Regions from separate parts of the Sphingomonas sp. CFBP 8765 genome, predicted to be linked through region 2. Evidence: riboswitches for the same ligand, from Rfam matches in the RefSeq annotation. Region 2 holds a riboswitch; the other holds the start of a gene.

Region 1 (11,255 bases), on a different contig from region 2:
CACTGGTCGACAGTGCCGACGGGGTGGTGATGCTCGGCGCGTATGAATGGGCGTTCGTGAAGCCGATCCGCAAGCTCTATTACAACATCACGATCACGCTGATCTCGGCGATCGTCGCGATCGCGATCGGCGGGATCGAAACGCTCGCGCTGCTGGCGTCGAAGCTGGGCCTCAGCGGGGGCGTGTGGGACGTCGCTTCGGCGCTGGGCGAGAATTTCAACGGGCTGGGCTTTGCGATCATCGCGCTGTTCGTGGCATGCTGGGTGCTGAGTTTTGCGATCTACCGGTGGAAGCGGTTCGACGAGATCGAGGTGGTTCGGGGGTAACGAGCTGCGTCGTCATCCCGGGCTCGACCCGGGACCCAGGGCCAGGCAGCGCATTACGCGTGGCTCTGGGTCCTGACTTTCGTCAGGATGACGGAGGTCAGGTGCATTGGCACAGTCGCCAAACTCCTCTAAACCCAACCTCGAGGTTTGGTTCTACCGAACCTCGACAGATCGCGCCGGTGCCCTTCGGGGCTTGAATGGGAATGCGGTGCGGGAGCTTTGCCTCCCAATGCCGCGGCTGTCCCTGCAACTGTAAGCGGTGAGCGAGACGCACAGGCCCCCGATGCGGGGGCAGCCACTGGGTCACGAGACCTGGGAAGGCGTGCATCGAGCTTCGACCCGCGAGCCAGGAGACCTGCCAGCGTCATGGTCGCTCTTGCCTTGATCCAGGGGATGGTCGCGGCACGGTACTCCGTCTGAGCGACGAACGCGTGCGGCCGTCAGGTCGTGCGCGCGTGTGGCTGCGGGCGTGCGTCCGTCCGTGGCTGTCGTTCCGACGCCCGGAGAGTATCGCATGACCGACCCCCAGCCGACCCTGGCCAAGATTCCCGTTACCATCGTCACCGGGTTCCTCGGCGCGGGCAAGACCACGCTGATCAGCCACCTGATCCGCAACGCCGGTGGCCGGCGGCTCGCGGTGATCGTCAACGAATTTGGCACGCTCGGTATCGACGGCGACATATTGAAGGGCTGCGCGATCCCCGATTGCCCGGCCGAGAATGTCGTCGAGCTCGCCAATGGCTGTATCTGCTGCACCGTCGCGGACGATTTCATCCCGACCGTCGAAACTTTGCTCGCGCTTGACCCGCGGCCCGACCACATCCTGATCGAGACGTCGGGGCTCGCTTTGCCCAAGCCGTTGCTCAAGGCGTTCGATTGGCCCGCGATCCGGTCGCGGATCACGGTCGACGGGGTGATCGCTCTGGCCGATGCGGAAGCGGTCGCCGCGGGACGGTTCGCGCCCGACCTCGCCGCGATCGAGGCGCAGCGGCGCGCGGATCCGAGCGTGGATCACGAGACGCCGCTTGCCGAGGTGTTCGAGGACCAGCTCGCCTGTGCCGATCTGGTGCTGCTGACCAAGGCGGATCTGGCGGGCGAGGCGGGTGTGGCTGCGGCGCGCGCGGTGATCGCGGCGGAGTCCGCGCGTGCGTTGCCGGTGATCGCGCTGACCGACGGGGTGATCGATCCGCGCGTCGTGCTCGGGCTGAACGCGGCGGCGGAGGATGACATCGCGGCGCGGCCGTCGCACCATGATGGCGCGGACGATCACGAGCATGACGATTTCGACAGCATGATCGTCGAGCTTGGCGAGATCGCGGAGCCGGCGGCGCTCGCCGCGCGGATCGAGACGCTGGCGCGCGACGCCGACATCCTGCGCGTGAAGGGCTATGCCGCGGTGACGGGCAAGCCGATGCGGCTGCTGGTGCAGGCGGTCGGGGCGCGGGTGCGGACGCAATATGATCGGCCGTGGCGCGCCGACGAGGCGCGGCAGACGCGGCTGGTGGTGATCGCCGAGCATGACCGGATCGACCCTGCAAGGATCCGGGCCGCGCTTCAGGGCTGAGGGCGATGCACGTCGTCTTCCGCGAAAGCCACGGGCTGGAGGAAAGCGCGGTCCCGCAGGACCTGGCGCAGAGCCCGGCGGACCTCGTCGTCCTGTCCTTTTCGGACGGGGATCTCGGCGCGTTCGCGGCCGGGTGGCGGCGTGCGGCGGCGAGTGGAAGCCCGCTGCCGTCGCTCAGGCTCGCCAACCTGTCCGCGCTCGCGCATCCGCTGTCGGTCGATACCTATGTCGAGCGGACGCTGGACGGTGGCGCAGGCACGGGGGCGAAGGGGATCGTGATCCGGCTGATCGGCGGGCGGTCCTACTGGTCCTATGGGTTGCAGCAGGTCGAGGTACTGGCGCGGGCGCGGGGGATCGCGCTGGCGGTGCTGCCCGCCGACGGGCGGATCGACGCACGGCTCGATGCGGCGTCGACGGTGCCGGTGTCGACGCTGCGCCGGCTCGCCGCCTTGTGCGACGATGGCGGCGCGGTCGCGGCGCAGGCGGCGCTGGCGCAGATGGCGCTGGCGGCGGGGCTTTATGCCGGGCCGGTCGCGGGGGTGAAGACGGTCCCCGAGGTCGGTGGCTGGCAGCCGCGCGACGGGGTGACGTGCCCCGCCGCGTTCGCGATGACCGCGACGCGGCCGCGAATCCTGCTGATCTTCTACCGCTCCTACCTGACCGCTGCCGATCTGGACCCGATCGAGGCGCTGCATGCCGGGCTGAGTGGGGCGGGGTTCGACGTCGTCGGGCTCTTCGCGCCGTCGCTGAAGGCGCCGGGCGCGGCGGGGTGGCTGGCGCGTTGGGTCGTGGCGCTGTGTCCGGCGGCGATCGTCAACGCGACCGCATTTTCGGGCCGCGGCGCGGACGACACATCGCCGCTCGACGGGGCGGGGGTGCCGGTGTTCCAGGTCGCGCTGGCGACGTCGGATCGTGCCGCCTGGGCGGGGTCGACGCGCGGGTTGTCCCCCGCCGACCTGGCGATGCACGTCGTCCTGCCCGAGGTCGACGGACGGCTGTTCGCGGGCGTCGCGAGCTTCAAGGAGGACGGCGTCCGCGACGACGCTCTCGGCTATGCTCGGCGCGAGCACCGGGCTGACCCCGAGCGGATCGCGGCGATCGTCGCGCGCGTCACCGCGTGGGTGCGGCTAGCGGAGCGACCGGTCGCGGAGCAGCGGCCTGCGGTCGTGCTGTCGACCTATCCGGGTAAGGATTATCAGATGGCGCATGCGGTCGGGCTCGACGCGCTGGCGTCCGCGGAGGCGATCGTCGAGGATCTGGCGGCGGCGGGCTATGCAACCAGGGAGACTGCATCCGGTGGGCTAGCCGAGGCGCTGGCGACGGGGCGGATCGGGTGGCCGGTCGCGGCATATCGCGCGGCGCTTGGGAGCCTGCCGGCCGTGTTGCGCGATGCGCTCGAGGAAAGTTGGGGCGCGCCCGAGGACGATCCGGCCTGTATCGACGGCGCGTTCCAGTTCGCGGGCGTCGAGCGGGGCGGCGTGGTGATCGCGCTCCAGCCCGAACGCGGGCGCAGTGCGGCGCGGGTCGGGGAGTATCACGACCTGTCGCGCTGTCCCCGCCACGCCTATGTCGCCTTCTATCTGTGGCTGCGCGCGCGGGGGAGCGATGCGCTGATCCATGTCGGCGCGCACGGGACGCTCGAATGGCTGCCGGGCAAGGCGGTTGCGCTGTCGGGGGAATGCTGGCCCGAGGCGCTGACCGGGCCGATGCCGGTGCTCTATCCGTTCATCGTCAACGATCCGGGCGAGGCCGCACAGGCACGGCGGCGGATCGGCGCGGTGACGATCGGCCATGTCCCGCCGCCGGCGGCGACGACGCGCAGCGGTGCGGGGCTGGGGCGGCTCGAATCGCTGCTCGACGAGTTTTCGACCGCCGACGGGCTCGACCCCGCGCGGCGCGACCGGCTGCAGCGCGACATTGCGGACGAGGCGCGCGCGAGCGGACTGGCGGCGACGCTGCGGCTCGACGAGGCGGCGAGCCAGGTGGAGGCGATCACCCGTATCGACACGTTCGTGTGCGACGTGAAGGAGAGCCAGTTCGGCGACGGGCTGCACGTCTATGGGCGTGGCGACCAGGGCGAGGCCGAACGCGACGGGTTGCTGAACGCGTTGCGGGGCAAGCGGATCGCGGCGGGGCCGTCGGGGTCGCCGTGGCGCGGACGCAGCGACGTCCTGCCGACCGGGCGCAACCTGTATGCGACCGACGCGCGCGCGGTGCCGTCGCGCGCGGCGCATGCGCAGGGCGTGCGGCTGGCCGACGAGCTGGTCCGCCGGCATCTGCAGGACGAGGGCGACTATCCGCGCGCGCTGGTCGTCGACCTGTGGGCGTCGGCGACGATGCGGACCGCGGGCGAGGAGTTTGCGATGGCGCTACACCTGCTCGGCGCGGAGCCGGTCTGGGATCATGCGTCGGACCGGGTCACGGGGGTCGAGATCCTGCCGCTGGCAAGGCTCGACCGGCCGCGGATCGACGTGACGCTGCGTGTGTCGGGGCTGTTCCGCGATGCGTTTCCCGCGCTCGGCCAGATGTTCGGGCAGGCGGTGCGCGCGCTGGCGCTGCGCGACGAGCCCGGTGACTGGAACCCGTTCGTCGGCGCTGCCGTCGGTGCGCGCGTCTATGCGCCCGAGCCGGGTCGCTACGGGCTCGAGCTGGGTGATGCGGGCGAGGCCTATGGCGAGGCGGCGCGGGCGGCGGCGGGCGCCGCGTGGCTGGCGGCGTCGAGCCATGCGCTGGACGGGGCGGGCGATGACAATGCGACGCGGTTCGACCCGGCGGGGATCCGCGACCGGGTCGCCGCCGCCGACGGGTTCGTCCATGTCCAGGATTTGCCCGAGACCGACCTGTTGCTCGCCGCGGATTATGCCGCGCACGAGGCGGGGTTCGCGGCGGCGCAGGCGGTTGCCGGGGGTAAGAGCGCGGCGCTGTATCATCTCGATGCGCGCGATCCGGAACGGCCGCGCGCGCGGTCGCTGGACGAGGAGGTTGCGCGGGTCGTTCATGCACGCGCGGCGAACCCGGCCTGGGTCGAGGGGATGATGCGGCACGGGTTTCGCGGGGGCGCGGAGATCGCCGCGACGCTCGACCATATGGCGATGTTCGCGCAGCTGGCGCGAGTGGTGTCGCCCGAGCTGATCGATCTCTATTATGATGCGACATTGGGGCGCGACGCGGTGCGTGCGTTTCTGGAGAGCGCAAACCCCGCGGCGCTGGCGGCGATGACCGCGCGGTTCGCGGCGCTGCACACGGCGGGGCTGTGGCCGACGCGGCGCAATTCGATCCTCGCGCAGCTCGACCTGCCGGCATGAGCGCGTTCGTCGTCAAGGGATGGTGCCCCGATGCGTGGCGGCCGATGGCGGCGGGCGACGGGTTGCTGGTGCGGATCCGCCCGCCGCTCGGGCGGCTGACGCGCGCGCAGACACTCGCGCTGTGCGATGCGGCGATCGCGTGGGGAAATGGCGAGATCGACGTGACCAGCCGCGCGAACCTGCAGATCCGCGGCGTGACCGAGGCGGGCTGGCGGGGGCTGGTCGAGGCGTTGCTGGCCGTCGGGCTGATCGATCCCGATCCGGAGCGCGAGGCGCGCGGTGCGATGCTGGTCGCGCCCGACTGGCGGGACGGGGACGATACGCAGCATATCGCCACCGCGTTGCGCGAGCGTTTGGCTGACCTGCCGGTGCTGCCTGGCAAGGTTGGTTTTGCGATCGATGCGGGCGCTGCACCGGTGCTGACCCGCGCGCCCGCCGATTTCCGGGTCGAGCGCGCGGTGGACGGCAGGCTGCTGGTGCGCGGCGAGGGGCGTGCGGCGGGGGTGAACGTGACGCGCGACACCGCGGTCGACGCGCTGATCGCGCTGGCGCGGTGGTTCGTCGACAGCGGCGGTGCGGCGGCGGGGCGGATGGCACGCCATGCGGCGGCCGTGCCGGGGCCCGCGACCTTGGCTCCCGCACCTGCCGCGCCGCCGCCCGAGGCCGGGGCGCACCCGCTGGGCGCGGCGATCGCGCTCGGCTTCGGGCGGATCGCGGCAGCGGATCTGCGCGACCGGATCGCCGCGGACCCGGTCACGGCGATCCGCGTGACGCCGTGGCGGATGCTGATCCTCGAAGGCGGGGTGGCGGATGGCGCGCGCGACCGCAGCGCCGTGCGCGCCGGGGTCGACGCCTGTGTCGGCGCGCCCGCCTGTCCGCAGGCGAGCGTCGCGACGCGCGACCTCGCGCGGCTGCTGGCACCACTGGTCGCTGGCAGCCTGCACGTGTCGGGATGCGCCAAGGGCTGCGCGCGGGCGCGGCCTGCGGACGTCGTGCTGACCGGGCGCGACGGGCTGTTCGACCTTGCCCTGCACGCGCGCGCGGGCGCGCCGTCGCTGCTTGGCGCACTCGAACCCGCTCAGATTATCGCCCATTTCTCCCAGCCGTCCGGAGCTGCCTGATGCCCTATGCCTATGAGACCGACGGGGCCGCGATCTATCGCCAGTCGTTCGCGATGATCCGTGCCGAGGCGGATCTGGCGCGCTTCGATGCCGAGGAGGAGCCGGTCGCGGTGCGGATGATCCACGCTGCGGGGCTGGTCGCGCTGGCGGGGGATATCCGCTTTTCGCCCGGCTTCGCACGGACCGCGCGTGCGGCGTTGCGGGCGGGCGCGCCGATCCTGTGCGATGCGCGGATGGTGACCGAGGGGATCACGCGCGCGCGCCTGCCGGCGAACAATGCGGTGATCTGTACGCTGCACACGCCCGAGACGGTCGCGCTGGCGAAAGAAATGGCAACGACGCGTTCGGCCGCGGCGCTGGAGTTCTGGCGGCCGTATCTGGCGGGCGCGGTGGTGGCGATCGGCAATGCGCCGACCGCGCTGTTCTACCTGCTCACGATGCTGGAGGATCCCGACTGTCCGCGACCGGCGGCGATCATCGGCTGTCCGGTCGGCTTTGTCGGCGCGGTCGAATCGAAGGACGCGCTGTGGGCGGCGCAGCCGATGCCGTGCGTGATCGTCGAGGGGCGGCTGGGCGGCAGCGCGATCACCGTCGCGGCGATCAACGCGCTGGCGAGTGCGGCGGAATGATCGGCGTGGTGGCGCCCGTGCCGACTTTGGTGCCGCCGCCGGGGCAGGCGGTCGTGACGGGCACGATCCACGGCGTCGGGCTGGGGCCGGGGGCGTGCGACCTGATGAGCGTGCGTGCGGACCGGCTGGTGCGCGGCGCACGCCACGTCGCCTATTTCCGCAAGGCGGGGCGGCCGGGACAGGCGCGGCGGATCGTCGAGGGGATGCTGCGCGACGACGTGATCGAATATCCGATGGAATATCCCGTCACCACCGAGATCGCATTGTCCGATCCGCGGTACAACGACCGGCTGTCGGGCTTCTACGCGGGGTGTATCGATCACCTCGCGGCGCTGGCGCTGGGCGGCGAGGACGTGGTGGTGCTGTGCGAGGGCGACCCGTTCTTCTACGGATCGTTCATGCATCTCTATACGCGGTTGCAGGGGGTCGCGCCGGTCGCGGTCGTCCCCGGCATTACCGGCATGTCGGGCGCCTGGACCGCGAGCGGCGCGCCGATCACCTGGGGCGACGACGTGCTGACGGTGGTGATGGGGACGCTGCCCGAGGCGGATCTGGTGCGGCGCATCCGCGACACCGATGCGCTGGTGGTGATGAAGATCGGCCGGCACCTCGCCAAGCTGCGCCGCGCGGTCGCCGCCGCGGGGCGCGAGGAGGCGGCGTGGCTGGTCGAATATGCGGCGATGGCGGAGCAGCGCGTCACGCGGCTGTGCGAGGCGGATGCGGTCACGCCCTATTTCGCGATCCTGCTGATCCACGGGCAGGGGCGGCGGCCATGACCCTGAGCGCAGGGATTGGCTGGCTGGCGATCGCTGGGCTGGGGCCGGGGGATGCTGCGCTGGTGACGCCCGAGGTCAGCGCGGCGCTGGCCGAGGCGACCGACGTGATCGGCTATATTTCCTATGTCGCGAGGGTTCCGGCGCGCGACGGTCTGACACTGCATGCGAGCGACAACCGGGTCGAGATCGACCGCGCGCGCCATGCGCTCGAGCTGGCAGCGAAAGGCGCGCGCGTCGTCGTCGTGTCGTCGGGGGATCCCGGCGTGTTCGCGATGGCGGCGGCGGTGTTCGAGGCGCTGGAGGCGGGGCCGGCGGCGTGGGGCGCGATCGACATCCGCGTGCTGCCGGGGATCACCGCGATGCTGGCGGCGAGTGCGCGGGCAGGCGCGCCGCTCGGACATGATTTCTGCGCGATCAACCTGTCGGACAATCTGAAGCCCCAGGCGCTGATCGAGCGACGCGTGCGGCTGGCGGCGGAGGCCGATTTCGCGATCGCCTTCTACAATCCGCGATCGAAGGCGCGACCCGACGGGCTGGTCCGCGCGTTCGAGATCCTTCGCACGACGTGCGGCGACGATCGCCCGGTGCTGTTCGCGCGGGCGGTGTCGACGCCCGAGGAAGCGCTGTCGATCGTGCCGCTGGGCGAGGCGCGGGCGGAGATGGCGGACATGCGGACGATGGTGATCGTGGGGTCGAGCCTGACGCGGATCATCGCGCGGGCGCAGGGGCCGATCCTTTATACGCCGCGGTCGGCGCCATGATCGAGCCAGTCGAGCACCGCGTCGACCGAATCGACCGCGTGTCGCGCAGGCAGCGGCGGGCGGTCGATCATGATCACCGGCAGGCCGAGCGTGCGCGCGGCGACGAGCTTGGCCGCCGCGCCGCTGCCGCCCGCGTTCTTGCAGACGACCAGTTCGGTGGCGTGGTCGCGCATCAATTGGGTGTCGCCGGCGGCGTCGAACGGGCCGCGGTCTACGACCAGGCGGTGGCGGGGCAGCGGCGGCGGATCGTCGGGCGTATCGACGAAACGCAGCAGATAGTTGTGCTGCGGCTGCTGCGCGAAGGCGTCGACATGCATCCGGCCGAGCGCGAGCATCACGCGCTGCGACGGCCCGGCGAGCGCCGCGACCGCGCCCGCGATATCGGCGACGCGGTGCCAGTGATCGCCCGCGACCGGAGTCCAGGCGGGGCGGGCGAGCGCGACATGCGCGACGCCCGCCTGTGCCGCGGCCTCGACCGCATGCCGGTGCATCTGCGCGGCGAAGGGGTGCGTCGCGTCGATCAGGTGCGTGACACGGTGCTCTTTGAGATAGGTAACGAGGCCTCCGACGCCGCCAAAGCCGCCGATGCGGACGGGCACCGGCTGCGCGCGCGGGTTGGCGACGCGGCCGGCATAGCTCAGCACGGTCGGAATGCCGCGCGCCGCGAGCCGTGCGGCGAGCGCGCTGGCTTCGGTGGTGCCGCCGAGAAGCAGGATGGTCGGAATGACTGAGGCTCCGTGGCTGACGATAGTCGGGATCGGCGAGGACGGCGTCGCCGGGCTGTCCGCTGCAGCGCGCGCGGCGCTGGCCGATGCCGAGATCGTGACGGGTGCGACCCGGCATCTGGCGCTTGCCGGCGAGCTTAGGGGGGCGGTCGAGGCTTGGCCAGTGCCGTTCGAGGACGGGATCGCGCGGCTGATCAGGCATCGCGGCAGGCGGGTGGTGATGCTGGCATCGGGGGATCCGTTCTGGTTCGGCGCGGGCACGTCGGTGACGCGGCATCTCAGCCCGGGCGAGTGGATCGCGCATCCCGCACCGTCGAGCTTCGCTCTCGCAGCGGCGCGGCTCGGCTGGGGACTCGAGGACTGTTCGTGCCTGGGGCTGCACGCCGCGCCGTTCGGGCGGTTGCGGCCGCATATCGCGCGGGGGCGGCGCGCGATTGTGCTCGTCCGCGACGGGGCGGCGGTCGGCGGGCTGGCGGCGTATCTGGATGCGGCGGGGTTCGGCGCGTCGTCGCTGCACGTGCTCGAGGCGCTGGGCGGGCCGCGCGAGCGGATCCGCCACACGACCGCCGCGACGATCGCGTTCGACGACATCGCGCATCCGGTCGCGGTCGGCATCGTCTTCGAGGGCGCGAGCGCGGTTATGCCGCAGGCGGGGCTGTCCGACGACTGGTTCGCGCATGACGGGCAGATCACCAAGTCGCCGATCCGCGCGGTGACGCTGGCGGCACTCGCACCGAAACCGGGCGAGAGCCTGTGGGATATCGGCGCGGGATCGGGATCGATCGGGATTTCCTGGCTGCTCGCGCACCCGTCAACCCGCGCTACCGCGTTCGAGGCGGATTCGGTGCGCGCGGGGCGGATCGCCGCCAATGCCGCGACGCTGGGCGTCGACCGGCTGGTGGTGGTCGAGGGGCGGGCGCCCGAGTGTCTTGGCGAGCGGGCGTGTCCCGATGCGGTGTTCGTCGGCGGGGGGCTGTCCGAGGCGCTGTTGCGCGCGCTGTGGCCGCGGGTCGAGCAGGGCGCGCGGATCGTAGCGAATGCGGTGACGCTCGAATCGGAGGCGCTGCTGACGCAGTGGCAGGCAGCGCAGGGGGGGAGCCTGATGCGGATCGAGGTGGCGCAGGCGGTGCCGATCGGGACGCGACGTGGGTGGCGCGCGCAGTTTCCGGTGGTGCAATGGGCGTATCCGGCATGATCGTCGCGGGTTTTGGCTTCAACACGGCCGCGGATGCCGCCGCGTTGCGGGCCGCGCTGGCCGCCGCGCAGCAGGGGCTGCCGCCGGTCGAGGCGCTGGCGGCGCCCGATGACAAGCAGGGGCGGCCCGGCGAGATCGCGGCGCTGCTGGGTCTGCCGCTGATCACGGTCGATCCCGCCGCGCTGACTGCGGCCAGTCCCGCCACCCGGTCGCCGGTAAGCCTTGCCGTGCGGGGGACCGGCAGCGTCGCGGAGGCCGCTGCACTCGCCGCCGCGGGGCAAGGCGCGCGGCTGCTGACCCTTCGCCATATTTCGCCGTGCCGACGCGCGACCTGCGCCATTGCCCAAGGATTTCGACCATGACCGTGCATTTCATCGGTGCGGGGCCGGGTGCGCCCGACCTGCTGACATTGCGGGGGCGCGACCGGATCGCGATGTCGCCGGTGTGCCTTTATGCCGGGTCGCTGATCCCGGAGGCGCTGCTCGAGCATTGTCCGCCGGGTGCGCGGATCGTCAACACCGCGCCGATGGACCTCGACCAGATCATGGCCGAGATCGTCGCCGCGCACGCAGGGGGGCAGGACGTCGCGCGGCTGCATTCGGGGGATCTGTCGATCTGGTCGGCGATGGGCGAGCAGCTGCGGCGGCTGCGCGCGCTGGACATTCCGGTGACGATCACCCCCGGCGTCCCCGCCTTTGCCGCTGCCGCCGCCGCGCTCGAGGTCGAACTGACCTTGCCCGAACTGGCGCAGTCGGTGGTGCTGACGCGGACGCCGGGACGGGCAAGCTCGATGCCGCCGGCCGAGACACTTGCCGCGTTCGCCGCGACGCAGGCGACGCTGGCGATCCACCTG
Region 2 (11,255 bases):
TTCAGATAGGTATAGGCGAGGTCGAAGCGCAGCTGCGGAATCGGCTGGGCGGTGGCAAACACCTCGACGCCATGCTGCGTCGATCGCGTATTGCGGTTGCCGGGCGTCGCGACGAAGTCGGGGGCAGGATAGGTGGTAAAGATCTCGTTCGTCAGCCGACTGTCGAAATAGGTCGCGCCGATCGTCGCACGATCCCCCCCGAAAGCCTGTTCGACCCCGGCTTCCCACCCCTTTGACTTTTCCGGCTTGAGGTTGGGGTTGCCGATGTAACGACCGTCGGAATAGCCGAAGAGATCGAAATAGCCGGGGTTCTTCACGCCCGTCCCGTAGGCGCCGCGCACCCGCGTCCCGGTCGCGAACCGGTAGCTCGCCTGCGCGCGATAAGTGGTGGTGTCATCGAACCGGTTATTCTCGTCGCGCCGCACCGATCCGCCGATCGCGAGCGCATCGTCGACGACAACGTCATACTGGCCAACGAACCCGACATTGTCGGTATGCCGCCGTCCCGTAAAGACGAACTCCGAAGGAGCCGCGCTAAGCGTCTGGAACTCCTCGCGCTCGACATCGACCGCGGCGGTCAGCCGATGCCGGATGCTATCAGTGCCGAACCGGAAGGCGCTTTCGAACGATCCCTTGTACCGTCGTCCCTTGTTGCCAAAGCTCAAGGCATCGTCGGCCAGCGCCCGGCGTGTCGTATCGGCAAACTGGCCGCTGAGCGCATTCGTCCAGCGGCCATCCGCCAGCGCCAACTCCGCGCGGATGAGCCCGTAATGCGCCTCGACCGTGCTGCGCGCGCCTGGCGTATCGACGATCGTGCCGAACTGCGGGCCGCTCAATGCCGTGTCGTTGCTGTCGGCATCGGTATAGCTGTAGCGCCCGACGCCCGTGACCTTCAGCGTGTCGGTGGGCGACCAGCTGAGCTTGCCCGTCGCGCCGACGCTCTTCGCGCCAATGTCGCGCGATCCGCCCCGTGCGGTCGGCGTGCCGTCGGTGAGATAGGTCGAACTCGACAGCGCGTAGTCGAGATTGCCCGCTACGCCTGCGACCCGCGCGCCGCCCGAAAACGTGCCGAACGATCCCCCCTCGGCCCGCAGCGATACGCCCGGGGCTTCCGCGCCGCTGAGCGTGAGATACTGAATGACGCCGCCGATCGCGTCGGACCCGTACAGCGCCGATTGCTGGCCGCGCAGCACCTCGACCCGTGCCGCCTCGTCGGCAATCAGCGTGCCGAAATCATATTCGCCCTGATAGGGATCGGACACTTCGATCCCGTCGATCAACACCAGCACGTGATTGCCCTCCGATCCGCGGATCCGGACCTGCGTCGTCCCCCCGACCGCGCCGGTCCGGCTGACCGCCAGCGCGGGGACGTCGCGCAGCACGTCGGACACGATCCGGGTCTGCCGCTGGTCGAGCGTGGCGGCGTCGAGCACTGTCACCGACGCCCCGAGCTGATCGGCGGGAACCGCGTCCCCCGATCGCGATGCGGTAACCACCAGCTCGGCGTCGCCCCCTGCCGCCTCGCCCGTCGCCGCGGCAATCGGATCGGGCTCGGCCGCGGCTGGCGATGCAAAGGCCGTGGCGGTCGCGAGAACCGCAAGCGAAACGAAAATTCTAGTCATGAAACGATACCCCCGGCGTCACGAGCGACCGGCCGGGGCCTGCCGTCCGATGCTACGGACAGCCGGCGCAACACTTGGGGTGCACGCCGAACCGCACCCGCCACGCGCGCCGATGCGGCCCCCGCCGCATGGTTCGTCGCTCAGACGGAGTACCGTGCCGCGGCCATCCCCTGGACCATGGCAAGAGCGACCGAGCGCCGGCAGGTCTCCTGGCTCGCGGGTCGACGCCCGGTACGCGACCTTCCCGGGCCCTGCGCTTACGCTCAGGCCTAGTGGTCGTCCCCTCATGACGAAGGAACATGCGCACCGCGCTCACCGCTTACAGTTGCAGGGACAGCCGCGGCATGAGGAGGCTCGCCTCCCGCACCGCATTCCCTTTGAAGCCCCGAGGGGCACCGACGCGATCTGCGACCCCGGCCTTCACCGGTTTCGCGGGGCGACGGTAGCGCAGAAAATTCCTGCCGCCAATGGGCCTAGAGTCTCGCGAGGATCGCCCGCGCCTGGCGCAGGTGCGGCGCATCGATCATCCGTCCATCAAGCTGCAGCGCGCCGGCCTCGGGAGCCGCCGCAAACGCTGCGACGACGGCATGCGCACGTGCCACGCTCGCCGCATCCGGCGTGAACGCGGCGTTGATCGTGGCGACCTGCGACGGGTGGATCGCCATCATGCCGGTGAAGCCGTCGCGGCTGCCGCGCGCGGCATAGGCTGCCAGCCCGTCAATGTCCGCGATTGCTGGATAGACCGTTTCGATCGCCGCTACGTCCGCCGCATGCGCGCCGAACAGCAGCAGCGATCGTACGAGCTTATAGGGCTCGGTATAGGACCCGTCGTCCTCCCGACTGGTCGCCGCGCCGATCGCCGCGGGCAGGTCTTCGGCGCCCCAGGTCAGGCCGCATAACCGGCCGTTGACCCGCGCATATTCGCCCAGTGTGAAGATCGCGGCGGGCACTTCGGTCGCGATCGGCAGGATCGGCGGACAGTCATCGCCATAAGCCTCGACCAGCGCGAGGACGGTCGCGGGTCCGGTCGCCTTGGGCAGCATGATCGCATCGGCGCCCCTCGCCGCAGCGATATCGTCGTCCAGCCACCCCGAGTCGACGGGATTGATCCGGACCATCCGCACGACGTCGGTGTGGTCCTGCAACGCGGCCCGGACCGCCTCGCGGGCAACAGCCTTGCGGGAGAGCGAGACCGAATCCTCCAGATCGAGGATGATGGCATCGGCCCCGCTCGCTGCGGCCTTCGCAAAACGCTCGGGCCGGTCTGCGGGCACGAATAGCAGCGAGCGCAACCTCATGCCGACGTCCGCAGCAGCAGCGCCGAGCGAAGGCACTGACAGACGATCTCGTCACGCTGGTTGATCAATTGGTGCATGAATGTGACGATCCCGGCGTTCGGGCGCGACCGGCTGGGCTTGAGCTCGGCGACCTCGGTCTCGGCGCGCATCGTGTCGCCGATAAAGACGGGTTTTGGATGCACGAGCTTGTCGTAACCGAGATTGGCGACGAGCGTCCCGAGCGTCGTGTCCCCCACCGACAGGCCGACCATCAGCGCGAAGGTGAAGGTGCCGTTGACGAGGATCTGGCCGAATTCGCTCGCCTTCGCCGCCTCCGCGTCGAGGTGCAGCGGCTGCGGATTGTGCGTCATCGTCGAAAACAGGAGGTTGTCCGTCTCCGTGACGGTGCGGCGGATCTCATGGACGATCCGGTCGCCGACTACCCATCGGTCGAAATAGCGGCCGGCCATCAGTCATCCTTCTCGATACGCGCGAGCACCATGCCATCGCTCACCTGCCCGCCTTCGATCGCGGTCAGTTCGGCAACCGTCCCGTCGAACGGCGCGACGAGCGAATGCTCCATCTTCATCGCCTCCAGCGTCACGAGCTTCTGCCCCTTTGCGACACGGTCCCCGACAGCCACGTCGACCGCGATGATCCGTCCCGGCATCGGTGATAAGATCGCGCCATCCGCTGCCGCCCCCATCGCCGCGCCAGACGCACGCCAGGGCCGCAACTGCCAGGTCTGCCCGGCATCGGAAACGAGGGCGGCATCGACCGGTTCATGGACGCCGCGACCGTCGAGATCGATCGTCACCGCGTCGTCGTCGAGCAGGAACCGCGCGGCCTTCAAAGGGGCCGCGTTGAGACGAAAGCCCGCCATCGGCTCGGCGCGTACGAGCGTGCGCGCGGCCTCGATCAGCGCTTCCTCGCTGGGCTGCGCCGGGGGCATCAGCGCCGCACCTTCGCGGGCGATCAGCCCGGTATCGAGCGTTCCCGCGACAAATTCCGAATGGTCGAGCGCCTGGACGAGAAACCCCGCATTCGACCGGACCGGCCAGACGACCGCCTTGTCCAGCGCCTCCGCCAACGTCTCGCGCGCGGCTTCACGCGTGTCGCCCCAGGCAATCACCTTGGCAATCATCGGGTCATAATAGGGCGAGATGTCCGCCCCCTGTTCGACGCCCGTATCGACCCGCGCCGCATCACCCAGATCGAACGCCTCGAGCCGCCCGATCGACGGCAGGAAACCCTTGGCGGGATCCTCCGCATAGAGCCGCGCCTCGATCGCCCATCCGCGGATCGCAAGATCATGCTGCTGCAGCGGCAACGCCTCGCCGCTGGCAATCCGCAGCTGCCATTCGACCAGATCCTGTCCGGTGATTTCCTCGGTGACGGGATGCTCGACCTGCAACCGGGTGTTCATTTCCATGAACCAGATCCGATCGGCGCGCAGGCCTTCGCTCGCATCGGCGATGAACTCGATCGTACCCGCGCCAATATAGTTCACGGCCTGTGCCGCGCGCACCGCCGCCGCGCAGATCGCCGCGCGCGTCGCATCATCCATGCCGGGCGCCGGGGCCTCCTCGATCACCTTCTGATGCCGGCGCTGCAACGAACAGTCGCGTTCGAACAGATGGACAACGTTACCCTGACGGTCGCCGAACACCTGCACCTCGATATGCCGCGGCGAGAGGATATATTTCTCGATCAGCACGTCGGTATTGCCGAAGGATGCGGAAGCTTCGCGCTGGCACGACGCGAGCGCGTCGGCAAAGTCGGCGGACGCGTCGACGCGGCGCATACCCTTGCCGCCGCCGCCGGCGACGGCCTTGATCAGGACCGGGTAGCCGATGGCATCCGCCTCACGCTGGAGCCTATCAGGCGACTGGTCTTCCCCCAGATAGCCTGGCGTCACCGGGACCCCGGCCGCCATCATTCGCTGCTTCGCGGCATCCTTCAGCCCCATCGCGCGGATGCTGTCGGGATCGGGGCCAACCCACAGGATCCCTGCATCAAGCACGGCCTGCGCGAAGTCCGCATTCTCGGACAGGAACCCGTACCCCGGATGAATAGCCTCAGCGCCGGTGGCGAGCGCGGCGGCGATGATCTGCTCTCCGACCAGATAGCTCTCGCGCGCCGGGCTCGCACCGATATGCACCGCCTCGTCCGCGTGCCTGACATGCAGCGCGCCCGCATCGGCATCGGAATAGACCGCGATCGTGCGGATTCCCAACGCCCGAGCTGTGCGGATGATGCGGCAGGCGATCTCGCCACGATTGGCGATGAGCAGTGATTCGATCATTGCGCGGGGCATCCGGTGGTCCGCTTAGACCAAGTGATGTTGAGGATCTTCCACCGGCCCGCGTCGCGCACCATGTCGAAATGGTCGGTCCCGCAATGCGCGACCCGGCCGTCGATGGTGAAGACATAGGGCGACCATACCATCGCGATATCGCCATCGATATCCACGGCGGGATCCGTCAGGCGTTCCGCATATCGCTCCGGTCCGGGCTTCAGACGGGCGGCGAAGTCGGACCAGCCGGTCCGGCGGATGATGCGCGTGCCGTCGGCCATTTCTTCCACTGCCGTAGCACCCCCCTCGGGGCGTACCTGTGCGAGCAGTGCCTGGCCATCGCGGGTGGCCAACGCAGCGAACATCGCGTCGATCGGCACCATGACGCCAGCCTCCTCGGTCACCACGACTGGCGGCAAGCCGGTGCCCTTGACGATCGGCTGGACCGGTGTGACCTGACCCGCGGCCAGCAGAAACGATAGCAGGATCATCGGCTTACATCCTGAACACACCGAACGCGGGGCGTTCGGCGATAGGAGCGTTGAGCGTCGCGGCGAGCGCGAGGCCGAGAACGTCGCGGGTCTGCGCAGGATCGATGATCCCGTCGTCCCACAGCCGCGCGGTCGCGTACCAGGGATTCCCCTCGTCCTCATATTTCTGACGAACCGGCGCCTTGAACGCTTCCGCCTCCTCCGCCGTCCAGTCGTCCGCGTCGCGGTGAACGGTGGCGAGGACCGAGGCCGCCTGCTCGCCGCCCATCACGCTGATCCGGCTGTTCGGCCAGCTGAACAGGAAACGTGGCGAATAGGCGCGTCCGCACATGCCGTAATTGCCGGCGCCGAAACTGCCGCCGATCAGCACCGTGATCTTCGGCACGGTCGCGGTCGCGACTGCCGTCACGAGCTTTGCACCATGTTTGGCAATGCCTTCCGCCTCATACTTCCCGCCGACCATGAAACCCGAGATGTTCTGGAGGAACAACAGCGGTACCTTGCGCTGGCAGGCGAGCTCGATGAAATGCGCGCCCTTCTGTGCGCTTTCGCTGAACAGGACGCCGTTGTTGGCGAGGATCGCGACGGGGAGCCCGTGGATATGTGCGAACCCGCACACCAGCGAGGTACCATAAAGCGCCTTGAACGCATGGAATTCGCTGCCATCGACCAGCCGTGCGATCACCTCGTGCACGTCATAGGGTGCGCGCACATCGGACGGCACGACACCGTAAAGCCCCTCAGCGTCGTATTTCGGCGGGCGTGCCGGTTGCCGGTTCACCGTGACAGGGACCTGTGGCGGCAAAGTCGAGACGATGTCGCGAACGATCGTCAGCGCGTGGTCGTCCGATTCCGCGACATGATCGACGACGCCCGACCGTCGTCCATGCGTGTCCGCGCCGCCGAGGTCCTCCGCGGAAATCACCTCGCCCGTCGCCGCCCTGACCAGCGGCGGCCCGGCAAGGAAGATCGTGCCCTGCCCGCGGACGATGATCGTCTCGTCGGACATTGCCGGGACATAGGCGCCGCCCGCGGTGCAGCTTCCCATCACGCAGGCAATCTGCGGAATCCCCAGCGCCGACATCTGCGCCTGGTTGTAGAAGATACGCCCGAAATGCTCGCGATCGGGAAACACTTCCGCCTGATGGGGCAAATTCGCCCCGCCACTATCAACGAGATAGATGCACGGCAGACGATTTTCCTGTGCGATTTCCTGCGCTCGCAGGTGTTTCTTGACGGTCAGCGGGAAATAGGTCCCCCCCTTCACCGTCGCATCGTTGCACAGGATCATGCATTGCCGCCCGGCAACGCGGCCGATCCCCGCGATCACTCCCGCGCCGGGGACCGCGTCGTCATACAGGCCATTGGCGACGAGCTGACCAATCTCGAGGAACGGCGAACCCGGATCGAGCAAGCGCTCGACCCGGTCGCGCGGAAGCAGTTTGCCACGCGCAACGTGCCGGTCGCGCGAACGGGCGTCCCCGCCGAGCGCGACGCGCGCAACGTCGTCGCGCAGGCGCTGGGCGAGCGCGCGGTTGTGCGCCGCATTCGCCTGGAACGTTTCGGCGTCGACCGACAGCTTCGTATCGAGGACGGGCCCGCTCACCGTTCACCCCGCAGCGACCTGATCCGCACGCTCATTGCATCACCTTGGGTGCGGCACCGATCAGTTCGCGTCCGATCAGCATCCGGCGAATCTCGTTCGTTCCCGCGCCGATGTCGAGCAGCTTGGCGTCGCGCATGAAACGCTCGACCGGCCAGTCCTTGGTATAGCCAGCGCCACCCAGAGCCTGGATCGATTCCAGCGAGACCTTCACCGCGCTCTCGCTCGCCAGCAGGATCGCGCCCGCCGCGTCGAACCGCGTCGTCTTGCCCGCATCGCACGATCGCGCGACGGCATAGACATAGGCGCGCGCGGAACTCAACGCGACATACATGTCGGCGATCTTGGCCTGGATCAGCTGGAACTGCCCGATCGCGGTCCCGAACTGCCTGCGTTCACGGACATAGGGGATGACCACGTCGAGACAGGCCTGCATGATGCCGAGCTGAATGCCCGCAAGCACCGCGCGTTCATAGTCGAGGCCCGACATCAGCACACCGACGCCGCCATTCTCCGGTCCCATCACCGCGTCGAACGGCACGTGGCAATCGGTGAAGACGAGCTCGGCGGTCGGGGAGCCCCGCATGCCCATCTTGTCGATTTTCTGCCCGATCGCGAAACCCGGCATGTCCTTCTCGATCAGGAAGGCGGTGATCCCTTTCGATCCCTCCCCCGTCTTCGCATAGACGACGAGCGTATCGGCATAGGCCGCGTTTGTGATCCAGAATTTGGTGCCGTTCAGGACATAGCCGCGCTCAGTCTTCACCGCCTTCAGCTTCATCGACACGACGTCGGATCCCGCCCCGGCTTCGGACATCGCGAGGCTTCCGACATGCTCGCCCGACACCAGCTTGGGCAGATATTTCGCCTTTTGCTCGGCATTGCCCCAGCGGCGGATCTGATTGACGCACAAGTTGGAATGCGCGCCATAGCTCAAGCCGATCGACGCCGATGCGCGCGATACTTCCTCGACCGCAACGACATGCTCGAGATAGCCGAGCCCGAGCCCGCCATACTCTTCCTCGACGGTGATGCCGTGAAGCCCCAGCTCGCCCATTGCCGGCCAGAGCTCGCGGGGAAACCAGTCGTCCGCATCGATCTTCGCAGCCAGCGGAGCGATCTTCTCCTTCGCAAAACGCTGCGTCGTGTCGCGGATCATGTCCGCGGCTTCGCCCAGCGCGAAGTCGAAATCTGGCGTCACGAAACTCTCCTTACCGTATTGTTCCCGTGGCTTGCCGGGCTGTTCTCTTTACCGTTCTCGCCCGATGCTCAGCGAGGGTCAGGGACCGCAGCCGTCGCGCCGAGCGTCGTGATCACGCCGTCTACGACCGTGATCGGCCAGACCGCAAGCGCTTGACCCACGCAGGGGCCGCCGACGCAGCGGCCATCGTCGATTCTGAACAGTGCGGAATGCCACCCACAGACGATCAAGTCGCCATTCGGGCTCAGATAGTCGTCGAGGGCGCGCGCCAGTGGCAGTCCGGCGTGCGGGCAGCGGTCGACATAGCCGACGACCCCGTCACCGCGCCGAACCGCAAAACCGTGGAACCGCCCCGCGCGCATCTGCACGACATAGCCTCTCGACTGGCCGGGTGCGATCGCCTCGATCGACCCGAGCGCGATACCGGCCGGCGTGGCGAACAGCCGCACCGGCGACGGCGCATCGCTCACGGCACTGTCGTCGCCCGGCTGGCCCTGCATGTCCGTCATGACGTCGTCACGCGTCGACCGTGATCACCCCACGCCGGATCTGGTCGAGTTCGATCGATTCGTACAGCGCCTGAAAGTTGCCGTTGCCGAACCCCTCATTGCCCTTGCGCTGGATGACCTCGAAAAAGATCGGCCCGAACAGCGGTTCGGTGAAGATCTGGAGCAGCAGCCCCTCTTCGCCGACATTGCCGTCGAGCAGGATCCGGTTGCGCCGCAGCCGCTCGAGATCTTCGCCATGGTTCGGCACACGCTTGTCGACCAGTTCGTAATAGGTCTCGATCGTGTCCTGCAGCCGGACGCCGCGAGCCCGCAGTTTCTCGACGGTCGTGTAGATATCGTCGGTGGTCAGCGCGAGATGCTGGATGCCTTCGCCGTTATAATCGCGGATGAACTCCTCGATCTGGCTGTGGTCGTCCTGGCTCTCGTTCAGCGGGATCCGGATCGCGCGATCGGGCGCGATCATCGCCTGGCTGAACAGGCCCGTCGCCTTGCCCTTGATGTCGAAATATTTCTGCTCTTCGAACCCGAAAATCTGACCGTAAAAGGTCGACCAGGTCCGCATCTGCCCGCGCTTTACGTTGTGGGTAAGATGGTCAAGCAGATCGAGACCGACCGAATTCTCTGCCTCGGCCTCCGCCGCACCCGGGATCTGATCCCACGCATCGTACAGGCTGCCCGCGCCGCCATGACGGTCGACGAGATAGAGCAACGATCCGCCGATCCCCTCCAGCGCGTAGCTCTCGTCGCCCAGCGCCCCGAGCGATGCATCGGCCGCCTTCGCACCGCGTGCCAGCGCAGCGTCGAAGGCCGCCTTGGCGTCCGCGACACGGAACGCCATGCCATTGGCCGACGGACCATGGTCGGCGCGGAACGACGCGGCCTGCCCCGTCGGCTCCGCATTGAGCAGAAGGTTGATGCGACCCTGTTTGTAGCGGGTCACTGCCTTGGTCGGATGCCGGGACGCGGGCACGAAACCCAATTGCTCGAACTGTTTGCCCATCGCCGCCGGATCGGGCGATGTGAACTCGCAGAACTCGAAACCATCCAACCCCATCGGGTTGACGTCCATATGCTCCATGATGCGACAGCCTCTCACAGCTTTATAGTATCGTTGGATACCAACTGCGCGTTTGCGCAGATCGTGTCAACTGATACTATCCCGTGCCATGACCGCTTCATCCGACCGCCCACTTCTGCTCGACGACTTCATCCCGTTCCGGCTGTCGTTCACGTCGAACCTCGTCAGCGACACGATCGCGCGCAGCTATGAATCGCTGTTCGGCCTCTCGATCCCCGAATGGCGGCTGGTCGCCGTCATCGCCGAAACCGGCGGCATTACGCAGGCGGAAATCGGTCATCGTACGCGCATGGATAAGGTTACGGTAAGCCGCGCGGCGATCGCGCTGGTCGAGCGAGGCCTTCTCGAACGGCGCGCCAATGCCAGCGACCGTCGCTCGCACCTGTTGATGCTCAGCGATGCCGGTCGCACGCTTTACGCTGCGGTCGCACCCAAGGCGCGCGATCTGGAGGCGCGGATCTTTGCGCAGTTCGACCCGGCCGAAGTCGCTGCATTCACGGCGATGCTCCGCCGGATCGACGCGGTGACCAGCGCGCTCGATCAGCCGGCCCAGGGCGGTGACGGTGTCCACAGCGTCCGCAAATAGTCGAGCAGTGCAACGACCGACGACGGCACTGCACCGCGCGGGTGCAGCGCGAAGATCCCCACATCCGCGCTCCCCTCGATCGCCGGCAGGACGCGAACGAGCCGCCCCGCCGCCAGATCGCTGCTAACGTCCCACAGCGACCGCAGCGCGATCCCCACGCCCGACAGCGCGAGTTCTCTTACGACCTCGCTCGAATTCGTGCGCACATAGCTCGCGGCATCGATCGTGAAATCGCCGTCAGGCCCCGTCAGCCGCCACGGCATTTGGCCGCGCGCCGCGAGCAGGCGATGATCACCCAGCGCCGCCGCGCTGCCGGGAATTCCCGCCGTCTCGAGATAGGCGGGTGCGGCACACAAGACCCGGCGGCTGTCGCCCAGCCGGTGCGCGTCAAAACCCGGCTCGACCGTCGGCGCGATCCGGATCGCGAGGTCGATCCCTTCGCCGAGCAGGTCCGAAAAACCGTCTGACAGATTTAGTTCGAGCGCGATGTCGGGATGCGCATCGAGAAAGGGCTTGAGCCGAGGTGCGATATGCAAGCGCCCGAACGACGTCGGCGCGCTGACGCGAAGCGGACCGCTCGGCCCGGCGGCCC

What was found. Region 2 has a riboswitch for cobalamin ahead of IFT87_RS12515 (TonB-dependent receptor plug domain-containing protein). Riboswitches for the same ligand answer to the same signal wherever they lie in the genome.
Region 1: linked by a shared signal. The riboswitch ahead of cobW (cobalamin biosynthesis protein CobW) and the one ahead of IFT87_RS12515 (TonB-dependent receptor plug domain-containing protein) in region 2 are both predicted to bind cobalamin.

The regions. Positions count from the first base shown of each region.
Region 1 covers NZ_JACYTY010000003.1:199,840-211,094, reverse strand. The annotation lists gene IFT87_RS09585 (HoxN/HupN/NixA family nickel/cobalt transporter) at 1-326, shown strand, start outside; cobalamin riboswitch at 487-703, shown strand; gene cobW (cobalamin biosynthesis protein CobW) at 841-1,890, shown strand; gene cobN (cobaltochelatase subunit CobN) at 1,896-5,195, shown strand; gene IFT87_RS09570 (cobalamin biosynthesis protein CobG) at 5,192-6,316, shown strand; gene IFT87_RS09565 (precorrin-8X methylmutase) at 6,316-6,945, shown strand; gene cobI (precorrin-2 C(20)-methyltransferase) at 6,942-7,721, shown strand; gene cobJ (precorrin-3B C(17)-methyltransferase) at 7,718-8,482, shown strand; gene IFT87_RS20400 (cobalt-precorrin-6A reductase) at 8,458-9,207, opposite strand; gene cbiE (precorrin-6y C5,15-methyltransferase (decarboxylating) subunit CbiE) at 9,206-10,402, shown strand; gene IFT87_RS09540 (cobalamin biosynthesis protein) at 10,399-10,764, shown strand; gene cobM (precorrin-4 C(11)-methyltransferase) at 10,761-11,255, shown strand, end outside.
Region 2 covers NZ_JACYTY010000004.1:254,094-265,348, reverse strand. The annotation lists gene IFT87_RS12515 (TonB-dependent receptor plug domain-containing protein) at 1-1,622, opposite strand, end outside; cobalamin riboswitch at 1,805-2,037, opposite strand; gene IFT87_RS12510 (HpcH/HpaI aldolase/citrate lyase family protein) at 2,096-2,920, opposite strand; gene IFT87_RS12505 (MaoC family dehydratase) at 2,917-3,369, opposite strand; gene IFT87_RS12500 (acetyl/propionyl/methylcrotonyl-CoA carboxylase subunit alpha) at 3,369-5,204, opposite strand; gene IFT87_RS12495 (nuclear transport factor 2 family protein) at 5,201-5,686, opposite strand; gene IFT87_RS12490 (carboxyl transferase domain-containing protein) at 5,691-7,292, opposite strand; gene IFT87_RS12485 (acyl-CoA dehydrogenase family protein) at 7,324-8,490, opposite strand; gene IFT87_RS12480 (Rieske (2Fe-2S) protein) at 8,559-8,990, opposite strand; gene hppD (4-hydroxyphenylpyruvate dioxygenase) at 9,007-10,077, opposite strand; gene IFT87_RS12470 (MarR family winged helix-turn-helix transcriptional regulator) at 10,166-10,663, shown strand; gene IFT87_RS12465 (LysR family transcriptional regulator) at 10,618-11,255, opposite strand, start outside.